Regions from separate parts of the Thermotoga sp. genome, predicted to be linked through region 1. Evidence: predicted binding sites of a transcription regulator. Region 1 holds the regulator's gene; the other holds the start of a gene.
The links. Region 1 encodes HrcA, which represses chaperone genes, less so after heat shock. Its sites were predicted from a motif close to ATTAGCACTCNNANNNTNNGAGTGCTAAT; they were not measured.
Positions count from the first base shown of each region.

Region 2: groES (co-chaperone GroES) is a predicted target of HrcA. The motif match lies at 1,456-1,484, and genes of this name have one in related genera.

Region 1 is NZ_JAGGZH010000083.1:11,784-15,980, forward strand. It holds gene J7K79_RS05325 (L-threonylcarbamoyladenylate synthase) at 1-981, opposite strand, end outside; tRNA gene J7K79_RS05330 (tRNA-Leu) at 1,030-1,116, opposite strand; gene hrcA (heat-inducible transcriptional repressor HrcA) at 1,242-2,261, shown strand; gene J7K79_RS05340 (nucleotide exchange factor GrpE) at 2,266-2,772, shown strand; gene dnaJ (molecular chaperone DnaJ) at 2,779-3,891, shown strand; gene yqeH (ribosome biogenesis GTPase YqeH) at 3,888-4,197, opposite strand, start outside.
Region 2 is NZ_JAGGZH010000014.1:26,068-30,264, reverse strand. It holds gene groL (chaperonin GroEL) at 1-1,141, opposite strand, end outside; gene groES (co-chaperone GroES) at 1,156-1,431, opposite strand; RNA gene ssrA (transfer-messenger RNA) at 1,634-1,990, opposite strand; gene J7K79_RS01135 (ABC transporter permease) at 2,104-3,141, shown strand; gene J7K79_RS01130 (ABC transporter permease) at 3,155-4,096, shown strand; gene J7K79_RS01125 (ABC transporter ATP-binding protein) at 4,109-4,197, shown strand, end outside.

The DNA.
Region 1 (4,197 bases):
TCTCAGTCGATTCATCACTGCGAGGAGTATTCCCCTCTCCTCCAGTCCCTCAACAATTATATACTTTTTTCCACTCTTTTCTGCTTCTCTGAGGGCCGCGAACATGTTCTGAGCTATGCTGTAGGGATTTTTCAAAGAGCCCATAACAATCCTGTCATTGTACAGATCCTTCCTCTCTTCAACACATATCACAACGTGATTGGGAAATTCTTCCAGAACATTTCCCATCTTCTCGAGATTTTCCACGAGTACCAACGGCTTTGAAGGTGCATAGTGGCGGTATTTCATACCCGGTGCCAGTGGTTTTCCTTTGAACACACCCTTCTTCACAGAATCCGGTACAACAAGGCTTGGAAAGATCTCTTTCAATCTTTCGATCTCTACAGGTCCCGGTCTCAAAAGAAGGGGCTTTTCCCTGGATAGATCTATTATGGTAGACTCCAGGCCGAACAGTGTGTTTCCCGCGTCTAGTATCAATCTCACCCGTTCCATGAAATCCTCTACAACGTGGTCCACGTTCGTCGCACTGGGTCTTCCAGATAGATTCGCACTTGGAGCAGCGATGGGATCACCCAGCATTTCTATCAACTTCAATGCAACCGGATGGGCCGGCATTCTCACAGCCACCGTGGGAAGTCCCGCGGTAACCACAGGGGGGATCCGTTGAGATCTTTTTGGGAGTATGACTGTTAAAGGGCCAGGCCAGAACCTCTTCAGGAAGTCGATGAAAGATTCGTATCCGCTCGCCACTTCATCGAGTTGCGAGAAGGAACATATGTGGACTATCAAAGGGTTGTCCGCAGGTCTTCCCTTGATCTCGAAGATCTTCCTACACGCCTTCTCGTTGTAAGCGTCTGCTCCTATTCCGTAAACAGTCTCTGTTGGAAAAACAACGACCTCTCCTCCTTTCAGAAGATCAACCGCTTCCTTCAAAGACTCTTCGCTGGGAAAGACGGGATTCACTTTCACAACTTTGGTCATCGATCAACCTCCCTCATTAAAAACAAATGGGGCTCATGGAGCCCCTTCTGGTGCCGAGGGCGGGACTTGAACCCGCACGGGGCTATCCCCCAGCTGATTTTGAGTCAGCCGCGTCTGCCATTCCGCCACCTCGGCTCCTGTATAATATGGTAGCAATTTTTCATCTGGAAATCAAGTCCTTCGTTTTCTCTCACGCCCTTGAATTCTCCCAAGATGTGTGCTAAACTATTATTAGCACTCGAAAGAAAGGAGTGCTAAAAATGAGAAGACTCTCGAACAAGAGTAAATTCCAGAAAAGACTGAACGATCGGCAAAGAAAAGTACTTTACTGCATAGTGAAAGAGTACATAGAAAACAGAAAACCAGTCAGTTCACAGAGAGTTCTCGAGGTAAGCAATATAAATTTTAGCAGCGCTACCATAAGAAATGATATGAAGAAACTGGAATACCTTGGTTACATATACCAACCGCACACCTCTGCAGGCCGAGTTCCAACGGATAAAGGACTCAGATTCTACTACGAGGAAATGGTGAAACTCTCAAAGGAAACTGAAGAACTGAACCTGGAAGTGGATACCTTCAAATCCATCCCGCTTGCAGACCCAGAAAAGGTTCTGCTTCTGGCTGGGAGTCTCCTTGCCCGGTTGAGTGAAGGGTATGCGCTCATAGAAAGACCTAATCCCAGGGATTTGAAAATACTCAGAGTGATGCTCATACCGGTATCTGAAGACTACCTGATTTTCTCCATGCTGACAGAACTCGGTATATCGAAGATCACTCCCATCAGAACCCATGAGAATTTGAACTGGGAAGGGATAGAAAAACAGCTGAATTTTCTTTTGAAAGGGAAAACCATAGGAGATGTACTGACTGGAAAGGTGGAAATCCTCAGAGGGAGTGGTATTCTCAAACTAATAGAGTCTGTGATAAGCGAAAAACTGGAAAGATACATGGACGTTGGTTTTGAAAATCTTTTGAAGGATGAAGCACTTTCTTTGGAAGACATAAAGCACCTTTTAGAAGAGACCAAGGACTACCAGTTTCTGGAAAGCCTGGTAAAGAATGATGAAGATGTGACAGTGAAGATAGGAAAAGAGATCGGCAAAAAAAAGTTGGAAAAGTTTGCCGTTTTCTCCGGTAGATATTACAAAGGCCCATCACCGATCGGGAGTGTTCATCTCTTCACCTCGAAAGTCACCAGGTACGACAGGAACCACAAAATCTTTAGCTATGTGCTGAATCGACTTTCAGAATATTTCACTTCGGCGGCCAGGAGGTGATAGAATGTCTGAAAAAGAAAGAAAAAACCTTTCCCAGGAATGTGAAGAATTGAAAGAAAAATACAGAGAGCTCGAGGAGTACGCTAAAAGGTTGAAGGCCGAGTACGAAAATTACCGGGAAGAGGTTGCCCAGGAGAAAAGAGAACTCATAAGGAACGCAAATGAATATCTCATCTCAAAACTGATTCCCATACTCGATGACTTCGAAAGGGCCTTGAACCAAGGAGAGCACAGAAAATCCTTCTACGAGGGTGTGAAGTTGATCTACAAGAAGCTCCTGAACACCCTTGAGAAAGAGGGACTTGTGAAGATTCAAGTGGGCAAGACCTTCGATCCGTTCGAACACGAGGCAGTTGAAAGGGTCGAAACGGACGATGTGGAGGAGTACACCGTTCTCGAAGTGGTGGAAAACGGTTACAAATTCCATGGGAAGGTTCTGAAACCGGCGAAAGTGAAGGTGGCTGTGAAACCGAGAAAGAAGGAAGAGGAATCTTCTAGTAAAAAGGAGTGATTCCTTATGAAACGAGAAAGGAAAGATTACTACGAAATTCTCGGCGTTCCAAGGAACGCCACACAGGAAGAAATAAGAAGGGCGTACAAAAGATTGGTGAAAGAGTGGCATCCCGATAGGCATCCGGAGAACAGAAAAGAGGCTGAACAGCGCTTCAAAGAGATCCAGGAAGCTTACGAAGTCCTCATCGATCCTCAGAAGAGAGCCATGTACGATCGTTTTGGATACGTGGGAGAACAACCCATTCGCCACGAAGCAGAAACCGGTGGTGGCTTCTTCGAAGACGTATTCAGGGAGTTTGAAAACATATTCAACAGAGACATATTCGACGTGTTCTTCGGTGAAGAGTCCCGTCAAAGGGAGAGGAGAGAATACGCCCGAAAGGGAGAAGACATACACTACACCGTAGAGGTAAGTCTCTCCGACTTGATCAACGGAGTGGAGATCCCCATCGAGTACGAAAGGTATGAGACGTGTCCAAGATGTGGTGGAACAGGTGTGGAGCCGAATTCAGGATACATTGATTGTCCTCGTTGTGGTGGAACGGGAAGGATCAGAGAAGAGAGAAGGTCGTTCTTTGGATATTTCGTCAGTGAAAGGACCTGCGACGAATGTGGTGGAACAGGTAAAGTTCCTCGCGATCTGTGTCACGAATGCAGAGGAAGTGGAAGGGTTTTGAGAAAGGTGCGAAGAACGGTAAAAATACCACCAAACGTGGAAGACGGTGCGCGTCTGAGAATACCCGGCGGGGGTAACGCGGGTTATTATGGAGGGCCTTACGGTGATCTGGTGATCACTGTACGAGTGAGACCCGACAGCAGGTTCAGGAAATCCGGAAAAGATCTAGTATACGACATCACGATAGATTACCTCCAGGCGATCTTGGGAACGACCATCGAAGTCCCGCTTCCCGAGGGTAGAACAACCATGTTGAAGATACCACCTGGAACACAGCCCGAAACGGTTTTCCGACTGAAGGGGAAAGGTCTACCGAGTGAATACGGCAGGAGAGGTGATCTCCTTGTCAACGTACACGTTGAAATTCCAAAGAGCCTTTCAAGAGAGGAAAGAAAGATCCTGGAGGATCTGGCAAAAAAAAGAGGTATTCCTGTTGCTTAACGATTTGGATTCACCAGGGCTTCTCTCACAACGAGCTTCACGTTTTCCGGGACGGTAACTTCCACTGTCAGGGGTCCTCTTCTGACGCTCAACCACCCCAGTCCCGCCACCATCAGTTCTTCCCCTTCTTTCAGAACGAACCTCTCCTTCTTCCACTTGAAATCTTCGTACTTTGCCTTTGAGCAAGGTGGCTTCAAAAGATCTCCCAGTCTGTTCCTCATCAGTTCATCCGCTCTCTCTCTTTTCGTCTCGTGGAAAGTGACTTCTCTGGAAGAGAAAAGCAAGAATATGGGTCTTCTCTCTGTT
Region 2 (4,197 bases), on a different contig from region 1:
CTCCGACCTTTATGACGGCCACTCCACCAGCGAGCTTGGCCATTCTCTCCTGGAGAGTTTCTTTTTCGTACTCGGAAGTAGTCTCCTCTATCTGTGCCTTGATCTGGGCAATTCTCTTTTTGATGGCCTCGGGGTCACCTTTTCCGCCGATTATGATAGTTTCGTCTTTTTTAACCCTCACGAGGTCGGCCTTTCCAAGATCCTCGAGCGTGAGGTCTTCAAGATTGATACCGAGTTCTTCGCTCGCCACTTGCCCTCCTGTGAGTATCGCTATATCCTGGAGCATCGCCTTTCTTCTTTCGCCGAATCCAGGTGCCTTCACTGCACAGGACTGAAGAGTTCCCTTGAGTTTGTTGAGAACGAGCGTGGTCAACGCTTCCCCTTCGACATCCTCGGCGATGACGAGAAGTGGTTTGCCTGTCTGAGCAACCTTCTCGAGGACCGGTATCAGAGGTTTCACGGCGCTGAGTTTTCTATCGGTGATGAGAATGAATGGCTCTTTCAGAACGACTTCCATCTTCTCTGCGTCCGTTACAAAGTACGGTGAGATGTATCCCCTGTCGAACTGCATTCCTTCGGTGAATTCTACGTAAGTCTCAAGTGTCTTGGAGTCTTCCACGGTGATGACACCATCTTCTCCCACTTTGTCCATGGCCTCGGCGATGAGCTCTCCTACTTCAGGACTGTTGGCAGAAATTGCCGCCACATGAGCGATGTCTTCCCTTCCAGAGAGCTTCTTCGAGAGTTTTTTGATCTCCTCAACAGCCTTCTCAACTGCTTTGTCTATACCCCTTTTGAGCAAGATTGGGTTTGCTCCCGCCGCAACGTTCTTGAGACCTTCCTTGATCATCGCCTGTGCGAGAACCGTCGCTGTTGTCGTTCCATCTCCAGCAACATCGTTGGTCTTGGAGGCAACCTCCTTCACAAGCTGGGCTCCAAGATTTTCGAATTTATCCTCGAGCTCGATTTCCTTTGCTATGGAAACACCGTCGTTCGTTATAGTCGGAGAGCCCCAGGATTTCTCGATGACAACGTTCTTGCCTTTTGGGCCAAGAGTTATTTTCACCGCATTTGCAACCTTATCTACTCCTCTTTCCAGCGCTCTTCTGGCTTCCTCGTCGAACTTCAGAAGTTTCGGCATATCTCACACCTCCCTCACTCTTCGATTTTCGCGAGTATATCGTTCACATCGATGATGATGTAGTCCTCGTCATCGATCTTTATCTCTGTACCAGCGTACTTGGAGAAAATCACTTTATCCCCAGCCTTAATGTCGAACTTCTCGTCATCATCGATCTTTCCTACCGCAACGACCTCAGCTTTCATGGGTTTCTCTTTTGCTGAATCCGGAAGCACAATTCCTCCTTCGGTCTTCTTTTCCTCCTTGATGGGTTTAATCAGCAATCTTTCGCCGAGAGGTATCACCTTCATGCTTCATCCCTCCTCTGGAAAATTTTTAGCACTCTCGATGCATGACTGCTAATATAAATATACAACTTTTTCCATGCGACTTCAAGCACAACAATTTAAGAGAGAATGACAGAAAAATTACGATATAATTAAACGCGGGCTAACGATGTTTAAAACCACATTCCAAAAACGTAAGGGGTGCTTAAAGCACCCCCGTTTCTTCTGGTGGAGGCGGGGGGATTCGAACCCCCGTCCGAAGATGGAAGCCCCTGGGCTTCTCCGAGCGCAGCCCGTGTTTTCTGTCTCGGGAAGGACCCCCCACGGGCAGGGTGTCTCTTCCCACAGCCTTCCTGTACCTTCCCAATCTGGGCCGGAAGGCGGAACCCAGATCGGTAGGCTGGTTCTCTCACGCCCTCTTCCAAGGCCCAGCCAACCTTGGAGAGGACGGCCGCCTATCTACTAGGCGGCAACAGCAACAGGTTCGTTGGCACTTATTCGAACTCCCACCTTTTTTACGAGGAGGTGGGGACCTCGGCTCGCTTCCCAGGGGACTCCATCCCCGTCGAACCCATTCGCCCCCTGGTTCTGCCATAATAATTATACCACTTTCCTTGACTTCATTCTCCCCGGGAAGGTTCAGAGTATTGTATAATCATATGAAGGTACAAGAAAATCGACCAGGAGGTGTACTTTGTGACAGCATACGTTATACGAAGATTGCTTCTTCTTCCCCTGATACTCCTCGGTGTAACGTTCATTGTGTTCTCGATGATCCAGTCACTTGGACCCGACAAACTGCTGGCCGCTTACGTGAATCCGAACATGCTGGACAAACTGACACCAGAACAGATGGATGCCTTGAAGGAAAAGTACGGTTTGAACGATTTCTTCGTGGTTCGGTATGGCAAATGGCTTTTCAACACCCTGAGAGGAGACCTCGGATGGTCACTCGTTGGGAAAGAACCTGTGAAAGACGCTCTTTTGAAGAGACTTCCATATACGGTTGAACTCGCGCTCTATGCCATATTCCCGGTTATATTCGTTGGTATCTGGTTAGGTGTGAAGGCTGCCGTGCACAGAGGAAAATTTCTGGATCACTTCATCAGAATATTCGCCGTTGTGGGCTGGTCTTTTCCGGATTTTGTGTTCGGCCTACTCGTTTTGATGATATTCTACAGCATTCTAAACTGGCTCCCTCCTGGAAATCTCAGCATATGGGCTGAGGAGGTGATCAGATCCCCCGAATTCCACCGTTACACGAAACTCATCACAATTGACGCTCTGTTGAACGGAAGGTTCGACGTTTTTTGGGACGGTTTGAAGCACCTCATCGGTCCCATCCTGACTCTTTCCTGGCTCTGGTGGGCGTATCTTTTGAGGATCACAAGATCCAGTATGCTTGAAGTCTTGAACAAAGAATACGTGAGGACAGCCAGGGCAAAGGGACTTTCAGAAGATGTGGTCATAAACAAGCACGCCAAAAGAAACGCCCTCATTCCCGTTACCACGGTGGCAGGTGGTATGGTAATTGGGCTGTTCTCTGGAACGGTGATCGTGGAGACCGTCTTCAATAGAACAGGGATAGGAAGTTTCACGGCACAGGCAGCTCTTCAGCTCGACTACGCGTCCGTCATGGCCTCAGCTCTATTCTTCTCCACGATCCTAGTGATAGGAAATCTCATCATAGATATACTCTACGCTCTCATAGATCCCAGAATAAGACTCGGATGAGAGGTGAAATGACGTGAATCAGGAGTTGAAGAGGATCTTGAAGAGATTTTTTAAGGACCCATCTGCGGTTATAGGACTTTCCCTGGTTCTTTTTTTCACGGTGGTGGCTATCCTCGCCCCCATTATCGCACCTCCCGTTCATCCACTCACGAGGATGAAACTACCAGATCCTTACTTGATGCCTGTTGTAAGCTGGAATCAGAGTCCACAGCCTCCCACCCATAAAACGGACGCTATCACGAAGAATCCCAACAGAGAACCAATACGTGGAGTGGATTACCATCCGTTTGGTGTCATAGGTGGAAGAGACATATTCTACGGTGTTGTCTGGGGAACAAGGACCGCCTTCAAAATAGGAATAATAGTAACTCTGGCGAGGCTTCTAATAGGGATTCTGATAGGATCCATCTCTGGTTATTTCGGAGGATGGGTAGACGAACTCCTCATGAGGATCACCGATATATTCCTCTCCATCCCGTTCCTGATAGCCGCTGTTGTTCTGACGACAGTTCTTGGAACGGGTCTGGACAAAGTCATGATAGCAATGATCATATTCGGCTGGATGGGAGCAGCGAGGCTCATAAGAGGAAACATCTTGCAAGTGAGGGAAGAGCAGTTCGTCCTCGCGGCAAAGGCGATCGGTGTGCCAGACTTTCTCATCATACTAAAACACGTGCTCCCAAACTCCATTTTCCCCGTTCTGATTTGGGCGTCCATGAACATGGGATCTCTGGTGATAACGGCTGCTGTGCTCAGCTTTCTCGGTCTTGGGGCTCCCCAGGGATACGCGGACTGGGGATCCATCCTCAGCTACTCCAGAGATTGGATGATGGAGATCGGAAAACACTGGTACGCTCTCGTTTATCCGGGAACCGCCATGGTCTTGTTCGTCCTCGGATGGAATCTACTGGGAGATGCCCTCAGGGATGCCTTCGATCCAAGGCTCAAACTCTAAGGAGGGATCGAGTTGAAAGAACCCTTGCTTCAAGTAGAAAATCTCAAGACATACTTCTATACAGAAGACGGCGTTGTGAAGGCCGTTGATGGCGTTTCGTT